2 regions of the Hippea alviniae EP5-r genome follow, and region 1 is predicted to be linked to the other one. Evidence: riboswitches for the same ligand, from Rfam matches in the RefSeq annotation. Region 1 holds a riboswitch; the other holds the start of a gene.
What was found. A riboswitch is a leader RNA that binds a small molecule or an ion and turns the genes downstream of it on or off. The one in region 1 is predicted to bind cobalamin.

Region 1 (4,485 bases):
TTAGCTTGCCAACTCTTTTTTCCAAGAAATCCAGAATATATTTATCTTCAATTCTTTCTGCTGTATTGTTGACAAGCTCAGGATTGTGGCAATATGGACATCTAAAATTACAACCTATTGTAAACACAACAGCAGCAATCTCCTTTGGGTAATCTATAAGAGAGAATCGCTGAAGTCCGCCGAACATCAGCTTACCTTAAATGTTTTTCTCTGTTCGAACTCTTCTTGTTTTCCATCGTTCCACTGCTCAACCGGTCTTAGGTATCCAACAACGCGGGAGTAAACTTCACATCTTTCGCCTTTTACTTCCTTCTTTTTTCTCTCAAGCTCTTCTATCTTTTTTAAGATTTCTTCTTTAGTCATTTGTTTCCTCCAGTAATTTTTTAAGTCTTTTAATTTCTGCTTCTATCTCTTCTTCCCTTTCTCTTTTGCAGATGGGACACTCTTTGTGCTCTCCTGCTATGTAACCATGAACTGGGCAGATTGAAAAAGTAGGCGTTAAAGTCAGATAGGGCAGTCTGTAATTTTCAAAGATGGTTTTTATTAAAAGCTTAACTGAACTTGAATCATACAATCTTTCACCCAAAAAGATGTGCAAAACCGTGCCGCCTGTGTATTTTGTTTGAAGATTATCCTGCAACTCCAACGCTTCAAATACATCATCTGTATAGTTTACGGGTAATTGAGATGAGTTTGTGTAATATGGCTTTGAGCTTGTGCCGGATGTTTTTATATCCGGGTATCTCTCCTTATCTAATCTTGCAAGTCTGAATGATGTGCCTTCTGCTGGTGTTGCTTCAAGGTTGTAATTGTTGTTTGTCTCGTTCTGGAATTGTTGAAGTTTATCTCTCATAAAATCGAGTACTTTAGCTGAAAACTCCTGACCTGCACTGCTTGTTATTGGCTCATTTATAAGATTTAAACACGCTTCATGCATACCTATAAGCCCTATGGTTGAGAAGTGGTTTTTCCAGTATTCTCCAAAGCGCTCTTTAATTGAAGAGAGATAGAATTTTGAATAAGGATAGAGATTAAAATCTGTAAAACGCTCAAGTACCTTTCGCTTTATCTCAAGCGACTCCTTTGCAAGTTCCATCAGTTCTGTGAGACGAAAGAAAAACTCACTTTCTGTTGCCGAAAGATATGCGATTCTTGGCAGGTTGATTGTTACAACGCCTATTGAGCCGGTTAAAGGATTTGCACCAAACAGACCGCCACCCCTTTTTTTGAGCTCTCTTGTATCAAGCCTGAGCCTGCAGCACATTGAACGGGCATCTTCCGGACTCATGTCTGAGTTTATAAAGTTTGCAAAGTATGGAATTCCGTATTTTGCCGTTGCTTCCCAGAGCGGCTTTAATGAAAGGTTGTCCCAATCAAAATCCTTTGTAATGTTGTATGTTGGAATAGGAAATGTAAACACCCTGCCGTCTGCATCACCTTCGCTCATAACTTCCATAAATGCCTTGTTGAACATGTCCATCTCTTTTTGAAATTCACCGTATGTTGCATTTTGCAGCTCTCCGCCTATGATAACGGCCTGATTCTTTAAAAATTCAGGCACTTTTAAATCAAGGGTTATGTTTGTGAAGGGAGTTTGAAACCCGACCCTTGTTGGCACATTGACATTGAATACAAACTCTTGCAAAGCCTGCTTGACTTCTTTATAGGATAGATTGTCAAAGGCTATGAACGGAGCAAGATAGGTGTCGAAGTTTGAGAAGGCTTGAGCTCCTGCTGATTCTCCCTGAAGGGTGTAGAAAAAGTTGACAACCTGACCGAGTGCGCTTCTGAAGTGTTTTGCCGGTCTGCTTGAGACTTTACCCTTTGCTCCTTTAAAGCCTTTAAGCAACAAGTCCTGCAGATCCCAACCGACACAATATACGCTTAGAGAGTTTAAGTCGTGGATGTGGAAATCGCCGTTTAGATGAGCTTCTTTGATGTTTTTAGGATAAATTTTGTTAAGCCAGTAGGTTTTGGTGATAGCCGATGAGATGTAATTATTTAACCCTTGAAGGGAAAAGCTCATGTTGGAGTTCTCTTTTACTTCCCAATCGAGTCTGTTTAGATAGCTCTCGATGAGTTCGACATCGGCTCTGTTTTTGAACTCTCTTAACTGGGCATGCTGTTCTCTGTAAATAATGTAGGCTTTTGCTGTCTTTTTGAATGGTGAGCTTAACAGGACTTCTTCAACAATGTCCTGTATCTCTTCAACTGTTGGTGTTCTATCACCAAAAAACCTGTAAGCTAAATCTAAAACTTTGATGGTGAGCTTTTTTGCTGTATCATAATCGAACTCTTTGGTTGATTTTCCTGCCTTTGCTATGGCGTCGGTTATCTTTTCTGCGTTAAAACTTACAACTCTGCCGTCTCTTTTGATGATTTTTGAAAACACAATACCCCCTTATGCTTTTGAGTTGATAATATGTGAGATTTAAAAGGGGATATCAGTCAGGCGGGCTTTCTTTTCTCATCTTTGAACCTCCCGTTCGATTTTTTGTCGGGTAAGTCTCCTGGCTCGGCTTCATCCTACTCCTCTCGCCTTCCCATCGGGCGACCCTGTTTAAAGAGCCACTCCCGACAGTGGCATAGTGAGAGTTTCGTCAGCCTCACAGTTGCGGGGGCAGCGCCGGATTTTCACCGGACTTCCTTGACCCGACATGTTTTTTATATTACTTTTGCTAAGAAGATGTCAAGCGAAAGATATACCTGCTCTTTGTCTCTTCTAAATGGTTTTTCTCAAGTATAAATATCTCTCTGTTTCTGTTTTTTATAAAATATGAAAAGTGCGTTCCATATAAGCCGTTGATGTTTAAAAATAGAGAAGAGAGATTGTCTGAATCGGTTTCTTCAAGAAACGATAATATCGTCTCTTCGTCTATCTCTTTCTCGATTGCATTTTTTAGAAATGTTTTAAGTTTTTCGCCTTTAGGCCAGGAAGAGTTTAAAAAGGCATTGGATAGGCAGTGGATTCCGTCTTCTATCTCAACAAGCTCATCTTTAATGTTTGAGTAATAAAACAGCCGTTTGTCGGTTAGGTTTCCGAAAACGAGATTGTATCCGTTGAAGATTGATTTTGTGTCTTTTAAAAATGAGATAAACTCTTTTTCGTTTATGTTTTCGGTTAGGAATTTTTTGACGATGTGTCCTCTTGATGGTGCGTTTTCTTTGAAGATTTTAGGGTTTCTGTGGTTTGTTATGAAGGCGATTTTTCCGTTTTTTGTCAAACCAAGCCAACTTCCCTTCTCTTTTAAATCTATGCCCATAAGCGTATTTTCATTAGCGAAGTGTAAACCTATCGATTTTCTTTTGAACTCTTCGTCTCTGTTGCCCATCATTACAAAGATATCTCTTTTTTTATTTAGATAAAATGCATAGACACACATGGCTAAATTAGATTATAAACCTTAAGCTGGTTCTCTTTTACATACTCTTTTAATTTTACTGCCCTTTTGTCGTAAAGCTTTATCTCATCCCAATCTATCTTCTGATTTATTGGCTGAATATAGAGCAAAGACCACTTGTCAATTGGGCCTAATATTGTGCCGCTTAAGAAAAACCCTAAGGAGTTCATATATTCTTCTAAGTTTTCTGGCAGTGGTTTGTCGGCTAAAATCCTGACAAAAATAGTCTTAAAACCGTCAAATTTTATCTCTTTGGATACGCTTTTTATGATGTCAAACCAGTCTTTGCCCATTGTTTTTATAATGATTGTGCCAAGTGACATATCCCGTCTCTTTATTGTTGAGTAAAGCGTTTTTTCTTCTAAATCGTTGGTTGCTTCGGTTTTTACACTTACATCAAACATGTCGCCTGAGTATATCTCTTTTAGGAATTGTTCGTGCTCTTTTGGTGAAAAAATGGTTGATTTGATTGGTTCTTTTGATGGTCTTAAAGCGTAAAGTATTGTCTCTCTCTGTCTGTTTTTTGGTATGTTTATGCCTATAAACTCGTTCTGGTCGTAATAGGAAACAAATAGGGCAAACGGCAAAAATCCGTATATGCTTGCTATCTTTTGCGAAGATGTGTGTCCGGTTACGAGCTCTGCTTCTGCGACTTTGATTCTGTCTGAATTTTTCATGGAGTATTCGTATTGAAACTTGAGCAGTTTTGCGACAATGCGTGTTCTTCTTACTTCGGGTCTTGCCATTAAAGCGACAGATTCGTAAATCCCTTCGCCGTTTCTTGATTTTACATAGGCAGTGTGAGCTATGATTTGTTTATCCTGCGTCTCTGCAACAAGCGAGATAACTTCTCTGTTTTCAATACTTTCTTTTAAAACTTCCGGATAGTAAAACATACTCCTTCCATATGAGTATTTGTATGTAAGATATGCTAATTTTGTTATCTCGTATGAGTCTTCGGCTTCTGCAAGCCTAAAGTTTACATTATCCAGGGCGGGTATTTCTTCGACTGTTGTCTCTTTAAAAGAAGATTTCAACGGGTCTTTGAAATTTTCAAGCCTTTTTTCTATGATAGTTTTCCAAC
Region 2 (4,485 bases), 330 kb from region 1:
CTAAAAGCTTTTACATTTATACCCATTGAGCTTGTTGTAAAGAAGTCAAAACCCATTATGTCTAATTTTATTGAGTTCTTAACAAAAAAGATAAAGCTAAAAATCAAAGCAACAAAGAGAATAGTAGACTTGATATAATTTGGATTAAAAAATCCGCCCATAAGCCAAAACACAATACTGCCAACACTCTCTTCGTAATAGTATTTCAGAAAACCTATGATTGCCGTTGCAACGATATTTACCACTATTCCTGCGAGTATCAATGTTGTATGTTTTAAAGAGTCTTTTGACAGAAGAATTGCAAAGCTTATACCAAGCATACCGAACACACTTGCGAATACAGGAACAAAAAAATACGGCAAGCCAATACAAATAACCAAAACTCCGCCTAATGCAGCCGTTGAAGCCGCTCCAGTGGTAAACCCATCTGCAAGCGGATTCTTTAGTATTATTTGAAGTATTGCGCCGGACAATCCAAGTATTGAACCAATGAAGGCTGCCTCTAAGGATAAAGGCAGCCTGTAATTAAAAATTATGGTTTTTTCTATCTCGCTCATCTGAAAAATGTTTATGTTTACAGAACCCGTTGTGATACTAATCAAAAATGCTATCAGTGTTGCGAAAAATAGAAAAAGATAAATTTTCATCTTAGTTTTATGCCGTTATCTCTTGCAACATCCTTTATATGTTGTATGTATATATTTACCCATTCTGGATTCTCTCCAAGTCCATGAATGGAGCAAACAACATTTATCCCCTCCTTTTTAAATGCACTCTTCCAAGAATCTTCGTCTCCACACATGTCGTTGTTTGCATGGTCGCCAGCAACAACCATCAAAGGTTTGAGTAAAACTTTCTTTATACCCGCTCTTTTTACTTCACTCAAAACATCTTCTAAAGAAGGGAATCCTTCAACTGTTCCAACAAATATTTTATCGGTGTGATACATCTTTCTTAGCTCTTTCTGAAGCTCAGCATATACGCCTGTTGAGTAATGCTCGTTTCCATGTCCCATATAAACCAAAGCAGCCTTATTCTTTTTTGCAAGCTCAATATCGTTTTTTAGGGCTTTTGCTGCTATCTCTATATCTTTGTGATAATCGTATTTCCAAACATTTCTTCCTAAGGCTGGTCTTCCGATAACGAGCTTTTTGAATGGCATATACTTCTTTTTCATTGTTTTTATAGAGTTTAAACCGTTTACATAAGATAGAAGGTCTGTAAACTCTTCGCCATCATAAATGTGGGTTGGCTGAACAATAATCGTTTTGTATCCTTCGTCCTGCAAGTCGGCTATTGTTGCAAGTGGTCCTTTAACATAGAGAAAATCTTTTAGTTTTGAGTTGTTCTCAAACTTCTTGTTGTGCTGTCTTTTGTGCCAAATGTTTCTTATAATGTTGGAAGTGAATGTAAAAACAACTTTTTCGTGCGGAAATGCTTTCTGCACGGCTTCTTTGATGTTTTCAATATCAACAAACCCTGTTGAATAAGTCGTTCCGAAGTCTGCAAGAACTATAGCCACCTTGCCCTTATGTTGGGCTTTTCCGAAAGATTGAAGATGAACACCAAAGGTCAAAACGAAAACGATGAGAAAGCTTAAGAAAACTCTCATAAAACACCTCCACAGAGATTTTTTAAAAACTTTTTAGAGAATAGAAAGTGTACATAACTTGCTATGGCTCTATTTTTCATAAGTCCATCTTTATAAACTGTTCCATCGGTCAATTTTTTAAGCTCAAAGCTGAACTGTTCATCTATCTGGGTATAGTATGAGTAATGAAACTCATGCCCAAATACAGGCCCTTCTAAAAATGTCTTTGTTAAGTCTTTTACCTTAACATAACCAAGAGCTTTTCTTCTCTTGCTCATTTTTATTTTTACATTGAAAACTTTAGCCATTTTGTAAAATTCATCGTCTATGTATATACCTTCTGATAAAAGCATCATTCCGCCACATTCGGCTATCAGTGGCTTATCTGAGTTTATATGTTCTGCTATACTTTTAATGGTTTTTACACTCTTAGATAGCCGTTCTGCGTATAACTCTGGATATCCGCCGCCTAAATACACAAAGTCGGCGTTGTCCACCGTTTCGTTTTTAAGCGGCGAGAAAAATTTTAAATTATATCCCATTTTCTCAAGTTCTCTTAAATTGTTTTGATAGTAAAAGTTGAAGGCTTTATCGTAAGCTATGAGTGCTGTTTTGCTTTTTATGGTTGTGGCATGCTTAATTTCATATTCAAACTCAATCTCAGAGAGCCTTATTATTTCATCTATATTTGCATATTTGCCTATGTGTTCTGCGATTTTTTCATACTCTTCTTTCTCTGTCTCTTCTGCAACCTTAAGTCCAAGATGCCTTGAGCGTAATGTCAACTCTCTATTCTTTGGGATTATTCCTAAAATTTTCAGAGACGAGTGGTTTCTTATAGCATCCCTTACCAATTTTTCGTGTATCGAGCTTCCTATGTTGTTTATAATGACGCCATTTATTTTTATTTCTCTTGCTAACTCTTCAAAACCTTTTACTGAAGCCACAATAGATGCAGAACATTTAGAAGCATCAATTACTATAACAACTGGCAGATTCAATATCTTTGCAATGTCGTATGTGCTTGCTTTGAATGTGTATGACTCTATTCCGTCAAATAGTCCCATAACGCCTTCTACAATGCCTATATCCGCTTGTATGAGATTCTCAAAAAAGGTGTCTTTAAGCTCTGCTCTGCTTAGCATTATGCTGTCAAGGTTATAGGCAAAAGAACCAGATGCACAAGTCAAATGGGCAGTGTCTATATAGTCAGGGCCGCACTTAAATGGCGCTATAGAATAACCCTTTTCTTTAAGAGTGTGAAGCAATCCAACTGTTATAGTTGTTTTACCAGAACCGCTTCTGTCTGCGGCTATGATGAAGGCTGGCTTTCTCATGCAGCCCTAATCGGTGGGTTGAAAAAGAAAAAAGAGCACATAGAACCTCCCAATACCCGGGGAATTCTAAGGCTCTATAGGTCTTCTGGCTTACGGGCAAAAACCTACTCCTCCCGCCTTCCCATCGGCAATAGCCGACAGTGGCTTTCTGGGAGTTTCGTTCCCGAATACAGCTGCGGGTACAGCGTGGGATTCTCACCCAACTTCCCTGATAGAGCCCAATTTAACTTTAGCAAATAATTTTTAACTTTTCAATATAGTGTGCAAAATATAAAATAAAAGCATGTGCTATCCCTTATTTTTCAAGTTTAGTGGCAGAAATATTTTAGTCTTTGGAGCAGGTAAAGTTGCTTTAAGAAAGGTAAAATCCATTTTGTCTTTAACAAAACCCAACATGACAATTATCTCTTTAGACTTTGAAGATGGGTTTTACAGTCTGCCTGTTAAATTGGTAAAAAAGAAAGCTTCAATCTCAGATATAACAGCTGATTACGACTTTATCTTTATCTGCACAAACGATAGAAAACTAAACCACACTCTATTTTTAAAAGCAAAAGAGCTCTCTATTCCCGTTAATGTTGCAGATAACCAAAATGAGTGCGACTTTTTTACCTCGGCTACGATAAAGTTTGGAGATATTGTAATAGCTATCTCGACGCAGGGCAAAAACCCATCAAAAAGCAAAGAATTCAAAGAAAAGCTTCTAAAGGCTCTAAAAAGTATTGATTTTTAATGTAAAATTATATATTTTAAAATAACTTAGATTAAAACTTGGAGAAAGAGTATGAACTTTTACTTTCTAAAAAAGACATTTAACTATATGTTTGAAGAACTTGTGTTGTTTGTTCCTCCATTGCTTGTATTTCTTATTCTGTTCTCTGTTGCCATTGTTTTTGGTATTGGTATGAGTGCAAACATCTTGATAAACCATCCGCCTACAAAACCCACAGCGTATCTGATTGCCTTTCTGTTCTCTTTTTTCTCCTTCTTTTTATCCGTCATATCAGGTTCGTTAGTTATCTATATGACTTATGAGAAAGAAGAAAGCGGCAGAGCAAATTTAAGCACGAGCTTTTCAGAAGTTATGAACAGAATAGGAGCTGTAATTTTGGCTTCTCTGTTGGTAAGCATCGTCGTAAGCATCGGTTTCGCTCTGTTTGTGATTCCCGGTTTTATAGCTTTGCTGTTTTTTATGTTCACACTTCAGGAAATCTTGCTCTCAGAAAAAGAGATAGGAGAATCTATAAAAGGAAGCTTTAATCTTGTAAAAGACAACTTCGGCGAAGTGTTTATCTGTTTTTTGGCTGTAATCATTATCGATATGTTAATCTCTACAGTTTTAAAATTCGTTCCACTGTTTGGTGGAATATTAGCCCAAATGTTCAGCGTCGTATTCGCAAATGTTAGCTTTACTTTGATATACATAGAGCTCAAAGATAAAGAGACGGAATTCAGCCACCAATAACCTTTATAAGTGTTTGTAAATATAACCACCTTATTAAAGCTAAAATTTACTGATTACAAAATTGGGATTCAAGCTGGTGCCGGGGGCGGGAA

Region 2: linked by a shared signal. The riboswitch ahead of G415_RS0102675 (cobyrinic acid a,c-diamide synthase CobB) and the one ahead of G415_RS0100935 (ribonucleoside triphosphate reductase) in region 1 are both predicted to bind cobalamin.

The regions. Positions count from the first base shown of each region.
Region 1 is NZ_ATUV01000001.1:167,440-171,924, forward strand. It holds gene G415_RS0100925 (anaerobic ribonucleoside-triphosphate reductase activating protein) at 1-187, opposite strand, end outside; partial or broken gene G415_RS0100935 (ribonucleoside triphosphate reductase) at 187-2,392, opposite strand; cobalamin riboswitch at 2,484-2,671, opposite strand; gene G415_RS09335 (NRDE family protein) at 2,679-3,383, opposite strand; gene G415_RS0100945 (ATP-binding protein) at 3,386-4,485, opposite strand, start outside.
Region 2 is NZ_ATUV01000001.1:498,827-503,311, forward strand. It holds gene G415_RS0102665 (FecCD family ABC transporter permease) at 1-647, opposite strand, end outside; gene G415_RS0102670 (sirohydrochlorin cobaltochelatase) at 644-1,612, opposite strand; gene G415_RS0102675 (cobyrinic acid a,c-diamide synthase CobB) at 1,609-2,928, opposite strand; cobalamin riboswitch at 2,988-3,169, opposite strand; gene G415_RS0102680 (precorrin-2 dehydrogenase/sirohydrochlorin ferrochelatase family protein) at 3,212-3,661, shown strand; gene G415_RS10630 (DUF7847 domain-containing protein) at 3,713-4,393, shown strand; tRNA gene G415_RS0102690 (tRNA-Leu) at 4,468-4,485, opposite strand, start outside.